Regions from separate parts of the Mesorhizobium sp. P5_C1 genome, predicted to be linked through region 1. Evidence: predicted binding sites of a transcription regulator. Region 1 holds the regulator's gene; each other region holds the start of a gene.
The links. The regulator PhoB, encoded in region 1, activates phosphate uptake and scavenging genes when phosphate is short. The targets are predictions, from matches to a motif close to TGTCATNNANCTGTCAT.
Positions count from the first base shown of each region.

Region 2: the regulator PhoB is predicted to act here: its motif matches at 4,819-4,835, upstream of ACXJ7R_RS12230 (ceramide glucosyltransferase).
Region 3: the regulator PhoB is predicted to act here: its motif matches at 2,351-2,367, upstream of ACXJ7R_RS23435 (RNA degradosome polyphosphate kinase).

Region 1 is NZ_JBFULQ010000082.1:6,268-13,668, forward strand. Features, by position in the region: gene ACXJ7R_RS09590 (sugar ABC transporter permease) at 1-456, opposite strand, end outside; gene xylF (D-xylose ABC transporter substrate-binding protein) at 606-1,646, opposite strand; gene ACXJ7R_RS09600 (ROK family protein) at 2,002-3,249, shown strand; gene phoB (phosphate regulon transcriptional regulator PhoB) at 3,404-4,093, opposite strand; gene phoU (phosphate signaling complex protein PhoU) at 4,113-4,820, opposite strand; gene pstB (phosphate ABC transporter ATP-binding protein PstB) at 4,846-5,652, opposite strand; gene pstA (phosphate ABC transporter permease PstA) at 5,649-6,500, opposite strand; gene pstC (phosphate ABC transporter permease subunit PstC) at 6,504-7,401, opposite strand, start outside.
Region 2 is NZ_JBFULQ010000117.1:589-7,989, forward strand. Features, by position in the region: partial or broken gene ACXJ7R_RS12200 (magnesium and cobalt transport protein CorA) at 1-50, shown strand, start outside; gene ACXJ7R_RS12205 (GcrA family cell cycle regulator) at 162-680, opposite strand; gene ACXJ7R_RS12210 (acetylornithine transaminase) at 1,037-2,236, shown strand; gene argF (ornithine carbamoyltransferase) at 2,254-3,165, shown strand; gene ACXJ7R_RS12220 (Hsp33 family molecular chaperone) at 3,244-4,278, shown strand; gene apaG (Co2+/Mg2+ efflux protein ApaG) at 4,321-4,713, opposite strand; gene ACXJ7R_RS12230 (ceramide glucosyltransferase) at 4,937-6,088, shown strand; gene ACXJ7R_RS12235 (O-succinylhomoserine sulfhydrylase) at 6,103-7,293, opposite strand; SAM riboswitch at 7,351-7,401, opposite strand, start outside.
Region 3 is NZ_JBFULQ010000374.1:131-5,417, reverse strand. Features, by position in the region: gene ACXJ7R_RS23450 (TIGR02117 family protein) at 72-740, shown strand; gene ACXJ7R_RS23445 (FAD-dependent monooxygenase) at 781-2,019, opposite strand; gene ACXJ7R_RS23440 (zinc-finger domain-containing protein) at 2,039-2,284, opposite strand; gene ACXJ7R_RS23435 (RNA degradosome polyphosphate kinase) at 2,524-4,725, shown strand; partial or broken gene ACXJ7R_RS23430 (Ppx/GppA family phosphatase) at 4,725-5,287, shown strand, end outside.

The DNA.
Region 1 (7,401 bases):
GATGATGAAGCCCTGGAAGGCCCCGATCACAAGACCGAGCACCACGCCGACGACCAGTGCGATGATCCAGAGCCAGGGATTTCCAAGCTGGAAGCCGATGACGCGAATGAGGAATTCGGCTTGCGCCACACCCATGATCATACCGATCACGCCTTCGACGGAACCAACCGAAAGGTCGATGTTGCGCATGACGATGACCAGCACCATGCCGGTCGCCATGATCGCGACCGAGGAAGTCTGCACCGACAGGTTCCAGAGATTGCGCGGCGTCAGGAAAAGTCCGCCCGACAGGATATGAATGCCGACCCAGATGACCAGCAACGCACCGACCATGCCAAGCATGCGCGTATCGAGTTCGGTCGCCTTGAGGAAGCGTCCGACGGCGCTCAATTCGGACGCACGCGCCCGGTCTGCGGGCGTATTCGCGGCAGGCGTGTTAGAGGCCGTGTCGGTCATGAAGTCCTCCCACCGGTTTGCCGTCTGGCGCGGATGCCGGAAACACGATGCTATTTGCTTTCCGCGATCATTTGAAGCGGAATGCCCCTTGAGAAACGCCGCGGCCCAGGGGCCGCGGCGCTGAGATCGAACCGGGATCCCGTTCGGTTTTAGTTGCAGGCCGCGACGGTGCCGGCGGCGACGCCTGCACAGACTTCGTCCTTCTTGATCCAGCCGGCGTCGATGACGACGTTGAGATTGTCCTTGGTGATCGCGATCGGCGTCAGGAACAGCGAGTTGGTCTCGTTGCCGCCGGGCGTCGTGAACTTCACGGCGTTCGGGATCTTGTCCAGGGCAGTGCCAGCGGCCAGCTGCGAGGCGATTTCGGCAGCGTTCTTGCCGAGTTCGCGTGCGTCCTTCCACACCGACACGGTCTGTGTGCCGAGTGCGACGCGGTTCAGTGCGGCATGGTCGCCGTCCTGGCCGGACACCGGAACCGATCCTGCCAGCCCTTGCGCCGTCAGCGCGGCGACGACGCCGCCGGCGGTGCCGTCATTGGCTGCCACCACGGCATCGACCTTGTTGTCGTTGGCGGTGAGGAACTGTTCCATGTTCTTCTGGGCATTGGCGGGCAGCCAGCCATCCGTATAGGCTTCGCCGACATTCTTGATCTTGCCGCTGTCGATGGCTGACTTGAGCACTTCCATGGAGCCGGCGAACAGGAAATCGGCATTCGGATCGGCGCCCGAGCCCTTGATGAAGACGTAGTTGCCTTCCGGCTTGACCTTGAACACTTCGCGGGCCTGCATGCGGCCGACTTCCTTGTTGTCGAAGGTCAGGTAGAACACGTTCTTGTTCTCGATCAGCCGGTCATAGCCGACGACCGGAATGCCTTCGTCCAATGCCTTCTGCACCGCCGGGCCGATGGCCGAGGCATCCTGCGCCAGGATGATCAGCGCGTTGGCGCCCTGCGAAATCAGGCTCTCGACGTCGGTGAGCTGCTTGCCCGGATTGGACTGCGCATCAGCGGAAATGTATTTGTCACCAGCCGCCTCGATGGCCTTCTTCATCGCCGCTTCGTCGGTCTTCCAACGCTCTTCCTGGAAGTTGGACCACGAAACGCCGATGACCTTGTCCTTCGCCTGCGCGACCGACACCAGCGTCAGCGACATGGCGACACCCGCCAGGATGGCGGCTGTGAATTTTTTCATAATATCCTCCCTGCGCCGCGTATGGCGCGACCAAACTGACCCGTAGGCCGGCACAGAGGCTCTATTTTTTCGAGCCTCGAAAAAATAGTGATCCAACGCCCGAACGCTGTCAACATCGATTCTGATGGATTTTGACGTCTCTCCGAGTTTTTTTCGAGCTCCGGAATAAATAATGACATGATGGTAGGGTTCTGCCAGAATTTGGCTTGGCGCATGTCGCCCCAAAAGTGCGCAGCGGTTTTGGGGCAACGACACGTGCAGGAACAAGTACCTGAAGCGCGTCGCGCTTTCAGGCTTCGCTGATGGCCTTCGGGAGGCACGAAAGGCTGCAGCGACCGGGAGGATGTGAAAAAGCATGTCGGTCGGAATCCGCCACGACGATCTGCGCCGCCGCAACCGGGCGATGGTGATTGCGGCCGTGCGCCGCGCCGGACAGCCGTCCCGCACCGAGATCGCCGCGACCACGGGCCTCAGCCATTCGACCATATCGGCGATCTCCTCCGACCTCATCGGCGAAGGCATCCTGACTGAGAGCAAGCCGAGCGAGGCCGGCTCGCTCAAACGGGGCCGGCCGCAGGTCGGCCTCGGCCTCAATCCGGAAGCGGCGGCGGTGATGACCGTGGTGCTGTCGCTGAACTTCCTCTCGGTCGCCGTCATCGACTATGCCGGCCAGGTGATCGCCGAGGAACAGCGCCGGCTGGACACGCTGACCATGTCGCGCGACGCGCTGGTCGGTGAATGCGTTGCCATCGTACGGCGTCGTCTCGAAGACCCCGACCTCGACGTCCGCAGTGTCGCCCGCATCGCGCTGGCGATCCAGGGCATCACTGACACGCGTGCCCGCGCCATGCTGTGGTCGCCGATCACGCCGCACACCGATATCGCCTTCGCCGACATACTCGAGGACGAGTTCGGCATCCCCGCCACCATGGAGAACGACTGCAATATGATGGCGATAGCGTTGCGCTGGCGCGACCCCGAGCGCTACCGCGACGACTTCATCGCCATCCTGTTGTCGCACGGCATCGGCATGGGCCTGGTGCTGAAGGGCGAGCTGTTCACCGGCACTCATTCCTCGGGCGGCGAGTTCGGCCATATGATCCATCGGCCGCACGGCGCGCTGTGCCGCTGCGGGCGGCGCGGCTGCGTCGAGGCCTATGCCGGCAACTACGCCATCTGGCGCAACGCAAGGCAGATGAGTGAGGACGCGGAACCGGTCGCCGATGTCAGTGATGCCGACATGCGCGCGCTGGCGACCGCGGCCCGCGAGAGGGATGGACCCGAGCGCGAGGCCTATCGCAAGGCCGGCGAGGCACTCGGCTACGGTCTCGGCAGCCTGTTCGCGCTGATCGACCCGGCGCCCGTCGCCATGGTCGGCGTCAGCGCCGCCGCCTTCGACCTGATCGAGCCGGCATTGCGCGAGGCGATTGCCCAGACCGCCGGCGGCCAGCATTCGCAATCGATTTCCTTCGACACCGAACCGAACGAACTGCCACTGATCCGCGAAGGCTGCGCCACACGGGCACTGACCTTCGTAGACCAGGAGATTTTCGCGCCCGGCACGCAGGCGAGATCCGGCCTCGGTGGCAAGAACGTTGCGTGAATAACGCGCCGGGATGCGTTGAGATTCAGGTTAGGCCGAGTCGAGAATGGCGGGTTCCGAGAACCGGAACGGAGCGGACATTTGGATCCGTGAGTACCGGAAGCGCAGGAGACTGCCGTTCGCAGGCCGGCATCACCTGAATATCAGCAGATCCCTAATCTTCCCGGATTGCGTAGCCCGCCCCACGAATGGTGCGGATGACATCGGGCATGCGGCCATTGTTGACCGCCTTGCGCAGCCGGCCGACATGCACGTCGACCGTGCGTTCGTCGATGTAGATCGTCTCGCCCCAGACATTGTCGAGCAGCTGGCTGCGCGAGAACACGCGGCCGGGATGGCGCATCATGAATTCGAGCAGGCGGAATTCGGTCGGTCCGAGCCGGATCTCGCTCTTCTTGCGATAGACCCTGTGCGATTCACGATCGAGCACGATGTCGCCGACCTTGAGCACGCTGGACAGCACTTCCGGCTTGGCGCGGCGCAACAGCGCCTTGACCCTAGCCATGAACTCGGGCGTCGAGAACGGCTTGACCAGATAGTCGTCGGCGCCGGTCGAGAGGCCGCGCACACGATCGCTTTCCTCGCCACGCGCGGTCAGCATGATGATCGGCAGCCGCTCGGTCTCGGGACGCATTCTTAGCCGGCGACAGAGTTCGATGCCGGACACTGCTGGCACCATCCAGTCGAGCACCAGCAGGTCAGGCACGTTTTCCTGGAGGCGGATTTCGGCCTCGTCGCCGCGCGTCACCACCTCGACCTGGTATCCCTCGGACTCGAGATTGTAGCGCAGGAGCACGCCAAGCGGCTCCTCGTCCTCCACCACCATGATGCGTGGCGCGATCATCGACTGGTCACCCCTGCCGTCATGCCGCCGGCGCGGACATCGCCGTCTCGTCCTGCTTCGGACGATTGGCGGGCAGCTGCGTACCGGTCAAAACATAATACGCATTTTCCGCGATGTTGGTGACGTGATCGCCGATGCGTTCGAGGTTCTTGGCGCAGAACAAAAGATGCGTGCAGGCGGTGATGTTGCGCGGGTCTTCCATCATGTAGGTCAGGAGTTCGCGGAACACCGAGGTGTACTTGACGTCGATGCGCTCGTCGTCGGCGCGCAGCTTCGCCAGCGCCGCGGCGTCGCGCGCCGTATATTCCTCGATGACGCCCTGCACCTGGATCAGCACCAGCTGCGCCATTGCGTCGATGGAGTGCGACAGGTCGCGCGGGGTGACGCTGAGGCCGACGGTGCCGACGCGCTTGGCGATGTTCTTGGCAAGGTCGCCAATGCGCTCGAGGTCGCCGGCCATGCGGATCGAACCGACGACATGACGCAGATCGTCGGCCATCGGCTGACGCTTGGCGATCAGTGTGATGGCGCGGTCGTCGAGCTCGCGCTGGCGCGCGTCCATGATCGCATCGTCGGAGACGACGCGCTGCGCCAGGGCGTTGTCGGAATTCAACAGCGCCTTGGTGGCGCCGCCGACCATCGAGCCGGCGAGGTCGCCCATGTCGCGGATCAGCCTGCTGATCTGTCCGAGATCCTCGTCGAAAGAAGCGACTGTGTGTTCGCCCATGATCTTAGTCCTCGTATGCCTGAGCTCAGCCGAAGCGGCCGGTGATGTAGTCCTGCGTGCGCTTCTCGCGGGGCGACGTGAAGATCTTCTCGGTGCGGTCGAACTCGACCAGTTCGCCCAGATACATGAAGGCCGTCTGCTTCGACACGCGCGCCGCCTGCTGCATGTTGTGGGTGACGATGACGATCGTGTAGTCGGCTTGCAACTCGTCGATCAGCTCTTCGATCTTGGCGGTCGACAGCGGGTCAAGCGCAGAGGCCGGCTCGTCGAGCAGGATGACTTCCGGCTTCACCGCCACGGTGCGGGCGATGCAGAGTCGCTGCTGCTGGCCGCCGGAGAGGCTGAGGCCGCTGGCGTTGAGCTTGTCCTTGACTTCGGTCCACAGTGCGGCGCGCTTCAGCGCCTGCTCGACACGGCCGTCCATCTCGGACTTGCTGATCTTCTCGTAGAGCCTGACGCCGAAGGCGATGTTTTCATAGATCGACATCGGGAACGGCGTTGGCTTCTGAAACACCATCCCGATCTTGGTCCGCAGCAGGTTAAGGTCCTGCGAGCGGTCGAGAACGTTCTGGCCGTCGAGCAGCACCTGGCCCTCGGCGGTCTGCTTGGGATAGAGCTCGTAGATGCGGTTGAAGACGCGCAGCAGCGTCGACTTCCCGCAGCCCGAAGGTCCGATGAAGGCGGTGACGCTGCGCTCGGGCAGCGACAGCGTGATGTCCTTCAGCGCCTTGCTCTGGCCGTAGTAGAAGTTGAGGTTCTTGACCTCGATCTTGGCCTTGCCGGCAATTGCCTCGGCGGCGATCGTCATGTCTGGAGACAACATCTGGCTCATTTGTCCTCTCTGCGTCCGGTCAGGCTGCGAGCAAAGATGCTGAGCGCGAGAACCGTCAATGTGATGATGAGTGCACCGGTCCAGGCCAGTTGCTGCCATTCCTCGTAAGGGCTGAGAGCGAACTGGAAGATGGTCACAGGCAGGCTGGCCATCGGCGCGTTGAGATTGCTCGACCAGAACTGGTTGTTGAGCGCCGTAAAGAGTAGTGGCGCCGTCTCGCCGGAGATACGGGCGATCGACAGCAATATGCCGGTGACGATGCCGGAAAGGGCGGCGCGGTAAGCGACCGACTTGATGACCACCCAGCGCGGCGCGCCGATCGCGGTGCCGGCCTCGCGCAACGCGTTCGGCACCAGGTTGAGCATGTCCTCGGTGGTGCGAACGACGACCGGGATGACCAGGATAGCAAGCGCGACAGCGCRGGCGATCGCCGAGAAATGCCCCATCGGCCGGACCATCAGTTCGTAGACGAAAAGGCCGATGATGATCGAGGGCGCCGACAAAAGGATGTCGTTGATGAAGCGCACCACGGTGGTGAGCTTCGAAAAGCGTCCGTATTCGGCCATGTAGGTGCCTGCCAGCACGCCGATCGGTGTACCGACGACGACGCCGATAATGGTCATCACGATGCTGCCGTAGATGGCGTTAAGCAGGCCGCCGGCATCGCCGGGCGGCGGCGTCATTTGCGTGAACACCGCAAGATTGACGCCGGACAGGCCCTTGTAGAGCAGCGCGCCGAGGATGAGCGCCAGCCAGGCAAGTCCGATGCCCGCGGCGGCGACGCACAGCGTCATCATCACGGAATTCTTCCTCTTGCGGCTCTGATGAAGCGATGTGGCTGTCGACATCGGTCAGGCTCCCGTGCGGGCGTCAATGCGCATCAGCATGTAGCGTGCGATGGCGAGGATCAGGAAGGTGATGACGAACAGGATCAGGCCGAGCGCCACCAGCGAAGAGGTGTAGAGATCGCCGACGGCTTCGGTGAATTCGTTGGCGATGGTCGCGGAGATCGTCGTTGCCGGCGCGAACAGCGAGGTGCTGATGCGGTGCGCGTTGCCGATGACGAAGGTCACTGCCATGGTTTCGCCGAGCGCGCGGCCGAGGCCGAGCATGACGCCGCCCATGATGCCGATCCTTGTGTAGGGAATGACCACGCGGCGGGTCACTTCCCAGGTCGTGCAGCCGATGCCGTAGGCGGACTCTTTCAGCACCGGCGGCACCGTGTCGAAGACGTCCTTGGTGATCGAGGTGATGAACGGCAGCACCATGATGGCAAGGATCAGCGACGACGTCAAAAGGCCGATGCCGTAGGGCGGACCGGCAAACAGGCTGTTGAGGCCGGGAATGCCATGGAACACGTTGATGATGAAGGGCTGCACGGTCGTCTGCAGGAAGGGCGCCAGCACGAACAGGCCCCAGATGCCGTAGATAATCGAGGGGATGCCGGCGAGCAGCTCAACCGCCATGCCGATCGGACGCCGCAGCGGGCGCGGGCAAAGCTCGGTGAGAAAGATGGCGATGCCGATGCCGAGCGGCACGGCAATCAGGATGGCGATGGCGGACGTGATGATGGTGCCATAGATCGGCGCCAGCGCGCCGAATTTCTCGGTCACCGGATTCCAGCTTTCGCTAGTCAGGAAGGAGAAGCCGAAGGTCGACAGGGCTTGCCAGGACCCGGCAAACAGCGAGATCGCAACACCGCCGAGCAAGACCAGCACCAGTATGGCTGCGGCACGGGTCATTCCGTGG
Region 2 (7,401 bases), on a different contig from region 1:
TGATCTGCTCGTTTCTCTACTGGCGCTTTCGCAAGAATGGCTGGCTGTGAAGAAGAGGGCAGTAGGGCAGTAGGGCAGTAGGGCAGTAGGATGACATTTCGCAAGCGCGACTTTCCGCACGCCTACTGCCGTATTGCCTTACTCCCCTATTCCCTTCTCTGTTATCGACTCCGCCGCCGCTCCGATGCCGGCTGGAACGCCACGCGGGCGTGGTACTTGCAGTAGGGGCCGGTTTCGGCGGCTTCGTTGCCGCAGAAATTGAAGTCCTCCGAAAGCGGATCGCCGTTCGGCCATTTGCAGGTCCGCTCGGTCAGCTCGACGAGCTGCAGATGCCGTGAGATCGGCACCACGACATTCTCGACCGGGCGGATATAGTGGCGTGCCACAGGTTCGGCGTCGAACTGCGTCTGCAATGCCGTTGCGCCGATCGATGTCGTGACATGACGGACCGTGCTTGCGGCGCGCGACACCGATTTCTGAACCGTCGATCCCTGCGCCGCCTTCTTCTGGCGTGCCGGCGTGGCGGTCGACCGCCCGCGGCCCGACAGTTTCAGCCGGTGCACCTTTCCAATGACCGCATTGCGGCTGACCCCACCAAGCTGCGCAGCAATCTGGCTTGCGCTCAGACCCTCGGACCACAGTTTTCTGAGAAGTTCTACCCGCTCGTCAGTCCAGTTCATGAGACCGCTCCTGCTAAGCGTGCGGCAATCGGAATCCACTCCCGGCCCGGCAACATTTGCCGGGGCAGACACCACATATATCTGGTGATTAGGTCCGCCGCACGAAATCTAGTTATTTCTTGACTACAACTACTCTATGCGCTGACTCGGTGACAAGAGTCCCAAGTGCAACACGAATCGGTTTTTTAGGTTTTCCCCAACTTGCCCGGTCGCTCGTGAGCCGGCGTTGCGTCGGAGGGCTTGCCGCGGGGCACTACGCGACGTTTTCGTTGACTTCATGGCCGAAAAACACGATAAGCCGCACAGGCCGCCGCTTTGGCGGCTTTTTTGATTTTCCGGTACCGGAGACGCATATAATGAGCGGTTCGGCGCTTTACGAGACCTTTGCTCGCGCACCCCTGGCCTTCGACCATGGGGAAGGCACCTGGCTGGTTACCGACAAGGGCGAGCGATATCTCGATTTCGCCGGCGGCATCGCCGTCAATTCGCTGGGTCACAGCCATCCGCACCTGGTCTCAGCACTGACCGAGCAAGCCGCGAAGCTTTGGCATGTCTCCAATCTCTACGAGATTCCGGGGCAAACCCGGCTCGGCGAGCGGCTGGTGGACGCCACCTTCGCCGACAAGGTGTTCTTCACCAATTCCGGCGCCGAAGCGCTGGAATGCGCGATCAAGACGGCGCGGCGCTACCATTTCGTCAAGGGACATCCCGAACGCTTCCGCGTCATCACCTTCGAGGGGGCCTTCCATGGCCGCACGCTGGCGACCATCGCGGCCGGCGGTCAGTACAAGTACCTTGAAGGGTTTGGCCCCAAGGTCGAGGGCTTCGACCAGGTCGGCTTCGATGACATCGACGCGGCCGAAAAAGCGATCACGCCAGAGACCGCGGCGATCCTGATCGAACCGGTACAGGGCGAGGGCGGCATCCGCCCGGTGCCGACGCAATCGCTGAGGCGGCTCAGGCAGTTGTGCGAACAGCACGGCCTGCTGCTGATCTACGACGAGGTCCAGTGCGGCATCGGCCGAACCGGCAAGCTGTTCGCGCATGAATGGTCCGGCGTCACCCCCGACATCATGGCGATCGCCAAGGGCATTGGCGGCGGCTTCCCGATGGGCGCCTGCCTTGCCACCGATGAAGCGGCCATTGGCATGACGTCCGGCGTCCATGGCACCACTTTCGGCGGCAACCCGCTGGCCATGGCGGTTGGCAACGCGGTGCTCGACGTGGTGCTGGAAGACGGCTTCCTCGAAGATGTCCAGCGCAAGGCGCTGCTGATGAAGCAGGGGCTGGCGGCGGTCGCCGACGAGTTTCCCGAGGTCATCGAGGACATCAGGGGCACCGGGCTGATGCTCGGTCTCAAGTGCGCCATGCCCAACACCAAGGTGAACATGGCATTGCGCGACCAGCACCTGCTGGCGGTTCCGGCCGGCGACAACGTCATTCGCCTGTTGCCGCCGCTCACCGTCACCGATGCCGAGATCCACGACGCGCTCAGCCGCATCCGCGCCGGCGCCAAGGGCCTGGCGGAGGCGATCGCCGCCGCCGCCGCGAAGTAATCCTGGAACCATTGCTGATGTCAGTTCGCCATTTCACCGATCTTTCCGCCGTTTCCGAAGGCGATCTGCGCTTCATGCTTGATGATGCGGTGGTGCGAAAGGCTCGCCTCAAGGCTGGCGAGCGCACCAGGCCGCTCGAAGGCAAGGTGCTGGCGATGATCTTCGACAAGCCCTCGACGCGCACCCGCGTGTCCTTCGACGTCGGCATGCGCCAGCTCGGCGGCGAAACCATCATGCTGACCGGCACCGAGATGCAGCTCGGCCGCTCCGAGACCATTGCCGACACCGCCAAGGTGCTGTCGCGCTACGTCGACGCGATCATGATCCGCACCACCTCGCATGAGCGGCTGCTCGAACTGACCGAGAATGCCACCGTTCCGGTCATCAATGGACTGACCGACGACACCCATCCCTGCCAGCTGATGGCCGATATCATGACCTTCGAGGAGCATCGCGGTCCGGTTGCCGGCAAGACCATCGCCTGGACCGGCGACGGCAACAATGTGCTGCATTCGCTGCTCGAGGCCTCGGCGCGGTTCCGCTTCAACCTCAACGTCGCCGTGCCCGAAGGCAGCGAGCCGGAACAGAAGCATATCGACTGGTCGCAGGCGCATGGTGGCAAGCTGCACTTCACCCGCTCGCCCGAGGAAGCCGTCGACCAGGCCGACTGCGTCGTCACCGATTGCTGGGTGTCGATGGGCCAGGAGCATCGCGCCCGCGGCCACAACGTGTTCTCGCCCTACCAGGTCAATGCCAAGCTGATGGCGAAGGCCAAGCCGGAGGCGCTGTTCATGCACTGCCTGCCGGCGCACCGCGGCGAGGAAGTGACCGACGAGGTCATTGACGGGCCGCATTCGGTGGTCTTCGACGAGGCCGAGAACCGCCTCCATGCCCAGAAGGCCGTGCTCGCCTGGTGTCTCGGCGCTTGATCTCTGGGGGTGTGATGCCTATTTGCGCCGCATCACGCAAATCAAGCGCGTTTCGAAGCATGCGCCCTCCAGGGCGGCATGGCCGCGCCCTGGAGCATTGTCATGTTGGAAACCTATCAAGTGACTGAACATCACCCCAAACTCGGCGAATTCGGCTACGCCGGCGACGATCACGTCGTGCCCTTCGAGGTCGGCCCGCTCGATGTGCGCGGCCGTACCGTCCAGCTCGGGCCGATGCTCGACGCCATCCTCAGCCGTCACGACTATCCCGAACCGGTCGCCCGCCTGCTGGCGGAAGCCTGCGTGCTGACGGTGCTGCTCGGCACCTCGCTGAAGTTCGAGGGCAAGTTCATCCTGCAGACCCGCACCGACGGGCCGGTCGACATGCTGGTGGCGGATTTTTCCACGCCCTCGGCACTGCGCGCCTATGCCCGCTTCGATGCAGACCGGCTGGAGGCGCTGGTCGCGGCCGGCGAAACGTCTCAGCAGACGCTGCTCGGCAGCGGCGTGCTGGCGCTGACCATCGACCAGGGTGCTCACACGCAGCGCTATCAGGGTATCGTCCAGCTCGATGGCGAAACGCTGGAAGACGCGGCCCGCACCTATTTCCGCCAGTCGGAGCAGATTCCGACCGATATCAGGCTTTCGGTGGCCAAGCTGCTGACGCCTGGCGTCGGCGGCGCTCGCGAGCAGTGGCGTGCCGGTGGCATCCTGGCGCAGTTCCTGCCGCAGTCGCCCGAGCGCATGCGCGTTCCGGACCTGCCGGGCGGCGATGGCGATCCGCGCGAGGAGATCCACGATCCGGCCGACAATTCCTGGCAGGAGCTGCTGGCATTGCTCGGCACCATCGAGCCGACCGAACTGATCGACCCGACGATCGGCGCCGAGCGGCTGCTGTACAGGCTGTTCCACGAGCATGGCGTGCGCGTCTTCGGCGGCGTACCGGTCGCCGACCAGTGCTCATGCTCGAGGGACAAGATCCGTGGCATCCTCGAGGGCTTCTCGGCGCAGGAGATCAAGGACAGCACCGAAGACGGCGGCATCCACGTCGCCTGCGAATTCTGCTCGAAGCAATATGACTTCGATCCGGCGGAATTTGCGGCGGCCCAGTAGAGAACGAGCCTCACCGGCTGCTTGGCGGCCGGTGAGGCGAAGCTAATTCACCGTCCTTCGCGTCCCCGGCAGATCCAGCGAGAAGGCGGGGATGGCGATGTCGAACGTCTCGCCCCGCTTGTTGCGCATCGTGTAGTGCCCGACCATGATGCCGGACGGTGTCGAAAGCGGGCAACCGGACGTGTATTGATAGCTGTCGCCGGGATTGAGTTCGGGCTGGTCGCCGACGACGCCGGCACCGCGCACCTCCTCGACCCGTCCGGTGCCGTCGGTGATGTGCCAATAGCGCGACAACAGCTGCACGAACTCATCCGACTGGTTGTCGATCGTTATCTGATAGCCCCAGACATAGCGGTTCTCCGACGGGTCCGAACGGTCCTCCAGATAGAACGGCCTGACCTGCACTTCGATGTTGCGCGTCACGGCGCGGTACATAAGCGGCTCCAAAACAATCCAAGTCGAACTGTCCTCGCTCCGGGCGAGCAGGTCAACGTGCGCGTCTTGTCGCGCCCGGCCTGAAAGGCAGGTGCCGACAAAGAATGTCATTTAAGTGACACATGACAATGGTGGTGTGCACGAAGCGGGCGACTCGGCGCTCTGTCGAACTGTTGAAAACGGCCATCACGCGGGCCGTCTTTTCTGGAGTGGCCAGGTCTCGATGGAACTCACCCTCATAGCCGCCTCGCTTTCGATCGCTCTCATCCTTTCAAACCTCGCCAGCATCCTGCTCGCCGCTTCGCGTCTGAAGCGCCACCGCACCATCGCGCCGCCGGCCGGCAAGCCGCTGCCGGTGTCGATTATCGTGCCATCGCGTGGCGTCGAGCCGTTCACGCAGGAGACGCTGGAGCGCGCCCTCTCGCTCGACTGGCCTCGCTATGAACTGGTCTTTTGCGTCGCCCATGCGGACGATCCGGTGGTCAGGCTGATCCGTGCCGCCATCGCCCGTTCTCCCAAGGTGCCGGCGCGGCTGCTGATCGGCGACGACCGCATCAGCGCCAATCCGAAACTCAACAATTGCGTCAAGGGTTGGGAGGCAGCGCGCCACGATTGGGTTGTCCTGGCCGATTCCAACGTGTTGATGCCGAGAGACTACGTGCAGCACCTGATGGCTGCATGGCGGCCCGACACCGGCCTTGTCTGCTCGACGCCGATAGGCTCGCGGCCCGCTGGCTTCTGGGCCGAGGTCGAATGCGCTTTCCTCAACACGCTGCAAGCGCGCTGGCAATATGCCGGCGAGGCGCTTGGCCTCGGCTTTGCCCAGGGCAAGAGCATGCTCTGGAACAAGCCGATGCTCGACGCCAGTGGTGGCATCCGTGCGCTCGCCGCCGAGATCGCCGAGGACGCTGCCGCGACCAAGCTGGTCAATGGCCTTGGCCTGCGCGTCAATCTCGTCGCCGCGCCCTTCGAGCAACCGCTCGGCCGGCGCACCTTTGACGAGATCTGGTCGCGTCAGGCCCGTTGGGCGCGCCTGCGCCGCGTCACTTTCCCATGGTTTTTCGCACCCGAAATCCTGACCGGGGCAGTGGTGCCGCTGGCACTCGCGCTGTTGGCGGCGGCAAGCGCGGGCGTCAGCCTCTGGGCAACCGCCATTGCCGTGCTGGCGGCCTTCTACCTTCCTGAATGCGCCCTGGCCTGGTCCAAAGGCTGGTACCTGTCGTCGCGCATGGTCGCGGCGATCATGATGCGCGACCTGATCCTGCCGGCGATGTGGGCGCGCGGCTGGCTGGGTGGCGCCGTCGACTGGCGCGGCAACGCGATGACCATCGGCACCAAGGCGGCCGAGTTGGAAGAGACGCCGTCCGGCGCCTGATGGCCAAAGGCCTTTTACTTGGCCGACTTCAGCGCCTGTTCGATGTCTTCCAGAAGATCGTCGGTATCCTCCAGGCCGACCGACAGCCTGAGCGTGCCCGGCCCGATGCCGAGTTCGGCACGCGCTTCGTCGCTCAGATTCTTGTGCGTCGTCGTRGCCGGATGGGTGATCAGGCTCTTGGCATCGCCGAGATTGTTGGAGATCAGTACGATGTCGAGCGCGTTCTGCAAGGCGAAGGCCGCCTGCTTGCCTCCCTTGACGTCCAGGCAGATCAGCGTCGAGCCGCCCGACATCTGCTTCTTGACGATGGCCGCCTGCGGGTGGTCGGCGCGGCCGGGATAGATGACGCGGACGATTTCGGGCCGCTCGGCCAGGAAATCCGCGATCCTGCTGGCGCTTTCCGTCTGCTGGCGCACGCGCACCGGCAGCGTCTCCAGCCCTTTCAGCAGCGTCCAGGCATTGAACGGCGACAGGCTGGGGCCGGTGTGGCGGAAATAGTCGTGCAGGTTCTCGTCGATCCACTTCTTGTCCGACAGGATGACGCCGCCGAGACAGCGGCCCTGGCCGTCAATATGCTTGGTCGCCGAGTAGACGACGATGTGCGCACCGAGCTGCAGCGGCTTCTGCTGCAGGGGTGTGGCAAAGACATTGTCGACGATCAGCCGCGCACCGATCGAATTGGCAAGCGCGGCAACCGCGGCGATGTCGACCACTTCCAGCGTCGGGTTGGTCGGGCTTTCCAGGAAGAACAGCTTGGTGTTCGGCTTGACCGCCTTTTCCCAGTTGGCGATGTCGGTGCCGTCGACCAGCGTCGCCTCGATGCCATATTTCGGCGCCAGCGTCTCGACCACCCAGCGGCAGGAGCCGAACAGCGCGCGTGCTGCCACGATATGATCGCCGGCCCTGGCGCTGCACAACAGCGAGGCCGTCACCGCGGCCATGCCGGATGCGGTGGCGCGCGCGTCCTCGGCGCCTTCGAGCGCGCACATGCGTTTTTCGAACATGTCGACGGTCGGGTTGGCGTAGCGCGAGTAGATGAACCCCGGCTCCTCGCCCTTGAAGCGGGCTTCGGCGGCCTGCGCAGTTTCGTAGACATAGCCCTGGGTGAGGTACATCGCCTCGGAGGTTTCGCCGAAACCGGAACGCAGGGTTCCGCTATGCACGAGTGTCGTTTGAGGCTTCCAGTTACGCTTCTTGGTGCTCATCGCTTTTGTTCCAGACACAAAAAAACCGGCCGCGAAAGTCGCAACCGGTCCATACGGCCTTGCGGCCCGACGGTCCTTTAGCGACTTGTTTAACGTGGCTGCAAGCCG
Region 3 (5,287 bases), on a different contig from region 1:
CTTTTGCGTATGGATGAGCAGGAGGCGGGCGGCTCGTGTCGCGCCGGGGTGCGTTTGCAATGCCGCCATTCATGAAGAAGCTGGGACGTTTTCTAGGCCTGCTACTGATCGTCGTTGCGCTTGCTGCGACGCTGGGCACTCTGGTGCCGAGGCCGCTGTGGCCGCCGGCCGCCGCCAATCCCGCCACCACGCGCCACATCCTGGTGCTGAACAACCCGATCCACACCGATATCGCCATCCCGATGGACGACAGGGTGCGCCAGCGGTTCCATTTCCTGGTCGACGCCGCCATCCCGGCCGAAAGTCCGGAGGTTCGCTACATCGTCTTCGGCTGGGGTGGTCGCGCCTTCTACCTGGAGACGCCGACATGGTCCGAGCTCAAGGCCATCCCGGTGATGAAGGCACTGACCCTCGACGCGTCGGTCATGCATGTCGACGTTGCTGGCGCCATAGTCGAACCGCATCCGGATGTCGCCGGCTTCGACATCGGCGAGGAGCGTTTTGCGGCACTGCTCGATTTCATCGATGCGAGTTTCCAACGGGGGCCGCAAGGGCCGCTTCTTGTTCCGGGCGCGGCCTATTCCAGCTTCGACCGCTTCTATGAAGCCAACGGCCATTTCAACGCGTTGGTCGGCTGCAACACCTGGACGGCGGCAGCCTTGCGTACCGCCGGCTTGCGCACCGGCTGGTGGAATCCGCTGCCGGCTTCGCTCGGCCTGTCGATGCGGCTTTACAATTAACTCCGTTCTATGGGCCGGCATTCGGCCTATGCCCCAGCTTTCAGCGCCGGATGATTTTCTGCGGCTGCCAGCCATAAAGCCAGTCCAGATCGGCGGCGAGTTTTTCAGACGAGCGCATTTTCAGGAACAGATTGCGTGCGATGGAGACTGGACCCGCGGCATGCCAGGCGAGGCGGTTGAGGGCGCCACGACGGGCGACCCTGGCGACGCGCGGCCGTCGCAGGTTCTCCCAGATTTGAAGACCTTGTGCCGGATCGCCGGGCAAGTCCGCAACGACATCCGCAAGTGCGGCCGCATCTTCGATCGCCATGGCGGCACCTTGCGCCGCGAACGGCGTCATCGCATGCGCCGCATCGCCGATCAGCGCGATGCGGTCGTTCGTCCAAGGCTGCTTACTCTCGATCGTATGGATCGGCCACGCCGTCCACCCGCCGGCTTCCTCGATCAGACGGGCAAGTGCTGCTGCCGTACCGCGCATGGCACCGGTCAAGATCCTGGTGTCGGCGTTCCCGGACCAGCCCTCGGCAATGCGTTCGCCTTTGGTGAAAGCGACAAGATTGAAGGCAGCACCTTTGCTGACGGGATAGGCGACCATGTGGAAGCCGGGATGCAGGAAGGTCGTGACGCAATCGGTGGCGCCGATCGCGGCGAAGGCTTTTCCGGCAGCGCTGTCGGCGGGAATGGTGGCACGCCAGGCCAGTTCGCCCGAAAAGTGACTTCTTGGCGAGGCCGCTCCCCTGGTTGTGTCGACAAGCCCGCGCACCGATGACCAGACGCCATCGGCGCCGACCAGCAGCAAGCCCTCGGCCTCGATGGYCTCGCCGTCCATCTCGGCAGCCACTGTGACACCATGGCTGCCTTTCGCAACGCCGCTGACATGTGCGCCGGGAGAAAGAACGATGTTCGGCATCTCGGCAACGCGCGCAGTCAGTGCGCTCTGCAAGTCAGCCCTGTGAGCAACGAGATAGGGTGCCTGCCAGCGGGCTTCGGCGGCTTGTCCCAGCGGCACGCGTGCCAGTTCGCGCAACGTCGCGGCGTCCTTCAACACCACCGCTTCCGGCCGCACCGCTGCCAGCAGCAGCCGGTCGAGCGCGCCAAGCTGGCGAAGAATGCGAGTTGCGTTGGGAGAAAGCTGGATGCCGGCGCCTGCGGCTTCCAGACGCTGCGCCTGTTCGAACACCTGCACGGGGTAGCCGCGTTCGGCGAACGCCAGCGCGGCGGTCAGCCCGGCGACGCCCGCCCCGGCGATGACGATTTGCCGGGACCGCGTGTCGTCCATCGGGCTTGCCGCGAAGGAATCAGGCGGCCTGGTCGATGTAGATACAGCCGGCCGGCAGCGTTTCTGTCGCCTTCAGCTTGGACGAATAGCGGTAGAGCGTCGAGCAATAGGGGCAGACCTTTTCGTTGTCGTCGCCCATGTCGAGAAACACATGCGGGTGGTCGAAAGGCGGGTTGGCGCCCGTGCACATGAATTCCTTGACGCCGATGTCGATCGCCGGGTGGCCCGCATCGTTCTGAAAATGGGGAATGGAACCGCCTGCCATCGTCGTCGTCTCCTTAACGCAGTCTCTTCTGCATCTGGATCATAACCGGTCTCTTTGCAAGTTCGATGAAATCAAACTGTCGCAAAAGCCTGTCAGAGGATAAGTTAAGCCGGTTAAGGCAATGACCCCGAAAACGGAATCGGTTTACGGAGAGGGTCAGGCCTCGCTTCAGGGCACCTGCGGCGCATCCGGGAAGGTTGCGTCGCTCGGCGGCGGAGCGTGAGGGAAGAGCAGGAAAAATGAACGAACTGAAGCCGGTGCAGAGCGAATTCGTGAATGTCGAGGTGGCTCGCCCGGAGGGCGGCAACCCGGATCGCTTTGTCAACCGGGAGTTTTCCTGGCTGCAGTTCAACCGGCGCGTTCTCGAGGAGTCGCTGAACCTCAATCATCCGCTGCTGGAGCGCGTCCGTTTCCTGTCGATCTCGGCGGCCAACCTCGACGAGTTCTTCATGGTCCGCGTCGCCGGTCTTGCCGGCCAGGTGCGCGAGGGCATCACGCTGAAAAGCCCTGACGGCCGCACCCCCGAACAGCAGCTCGAACAACTGCTGCGGGAGGTTGAACGGCTGCAGGAAGACCAGCAGAAGAGCCTTTCGGCACTCATCGTGCTGCTCAACAAGGAAGGCATCGAGAGCATCACCCGTGACGCACTGACCAAGGACGAAAAGATCTGGCTGGAAGACCATTTCCAGGAGCAGGTGTTTCCGGTGCTGACCCCGCTGTCGATCGACCCGGCGCATCCGTTCCCGTTCATCCCCAATCTCGGTTTCTCGATGGCGCTGCAATTGCGCCACCGCAAGAACGGCGAAGAGATGAGCGCGCTTCTGCGCCTCCCTGTGGCGCTGAAGCGCTTCATCCGTTTGCCGGACCGCAAGCACCATGTCCGCTTCATCCCGCTGGAAGAGGCAGTCGGCCTCTATATCGGCAAGCTGTTCCCAGGCTATGAGGTCAAGGGATCCGGCACGTTCCGCATCATCCGCGACAGTGATATCGAGGTCGAGGAGGAGTCCGAGGATCTGGTGCGCCTGTTCGAGACGGCGCTGAAGCGCCGCCGCCGCGGGTCGGTGATCCGCATCGAATTCGACGTATTGATGCCGGCGGAACTGCGTGACTTCGTTGCCGGCGAGCTGGGCGTATCGTCGAGCCGCATCAGCGTTCTGACCGGTCCGCTGGCGCTCAGCCAGATTTCCGAAATCGTCGCCATCCCGCGCGACGACCTCAAGTTCACGCCCTACAATCCGCGCTTTCCCGAGCGCATCCGCGAGCATGGCGGCGACTGCTTCGCCGCCATCCGCGAGAAGGACATCGTCGTCCATCACCCCTACGAATCCTTCGATGTGGTGGTGCAGTTCCTGCGCCAGGCGATGGCCGATCCGGAAGTGGTGGCGATCAAACAGACGCTTTACCGCACCTCCAACGACAGCCCGATCGTGCGCGCTCTGGTCGATGCGGCCGAGGCCGGCAAGTCGGTGACCGCGCTGGTCGAGCTCAAGGCGCGTTTCGACGAGGAAGCCAACATCCGCTGGGCGCGCGACCTGGAGCGAGCCGGTGTGCAGGTCGTGTTCGGCTTCCTCGAGCTGAAAACCCATGCGAAAATGTCGCTGGTGGTGCGGCGCGAGGACGGCAAGCTGCGCAACTATGTCCATCTCGGTACCGGCAACTACCATCCGGTCACCGCGCGCATCTACACCGATCTGTCTTTCTTCACCACCGATCCGACGATTGCCCGCGATGTCGCCCAGCTCTTCAATTTCATCACCGGCTATGCCGAGCCGACGGATGAGATGCGGTTGGCGATCTCGCCGTTCACGCTGAGAAGCCGCATCTTGAAGCATATTGCCGTCGAGATTGCTCATGCGGTGGAGGGGAGGCCAGCGCGCATCTGGATGAAGATGAACGCGCTTGTCGATCCGATCATCATCGATGCGCTCTATGACGCCAGCCGTGCCGGCGTCGAGATCGACCTCGTCGTGCGCGGCATCTGCTGCCTGCGGCCGCAGGTCCCGGGCCTGTCGGAAAATATCAGGGTGAAGTCGATCGTCGGCCGTTTTCTGGAACACAGCCGCATCTATTGCTTCGGCAATGGTCATGGGCTGCCATCGGACGAGGCGATCGTCTACATCTCTTCGGCCGACCTCATGCCGCGCAATCTCGACCGCCGCGTCGAGACCATGGTGCCGATCACCAATCCAACTGTGCATGAACAGATCCTGGGCCAGATCATGCTGGGCAACATCATGGACAATCAGCAAAGTTTCGACGTATTGGCTGATGGAACCTCCCGGCGCGTCGTGCTGGAGGAGGGCGAGGAACCGTTCAACGCGCAGGAATATTTCATGACCAATCCGAGCCTGTCGGGACGGGGTGACGCGCTGAAGTCGCACGCGCCCAAGCGCATCGCGCAGTTCAAGCGCCGCAAGAAGAACGCCGCAGCGTCCACCTGATGCTGTCTGATTCCCAGGGCCGGTTGCAGGACCGCCGACCGCTATCCATCATCGACATCGGGTCGAATTCGATCCGTCTCGTCGTCTATGAGGGGCTGGCGCGCTCGCCGACCATGCTGTTCAACGAAAAGATGCTGGCCGGCCTCGGCCGCGGCATCGTTTCCACCGGCAAGCTCGACCCCGAGGCGGTGACGCGCTCGATGGAGGAGTTCCGACGCTTTCGCGCGCTCTCCGACCAGGCCGGCGCAGAGCACATGTATGTGCTGGCCACCGCCGCGGCGCGCGAGGCGATCAACGGTCCTGATTTCATCCACCGTGCCGAGGATGTGCTCAAGACCGAGATCCGGGTGATCAGTGGCCGCCAGGAAGCCTATTATTCGGCGCTCGGCGTCATTTCGGGCTTCCATCCGGCCAATGGCATCGCCGGCGATCTGGGTGGCGGCAGCCTCGAACTTGTCGACGTCAACGGCGAGGCGATCGGCGACGGCATAACGCTGCCGCTTGGCGGCTTGCGCCTGCAGGACATGGCGAAGAACTCGCTGACCCAGGCGGCCAAGATCAC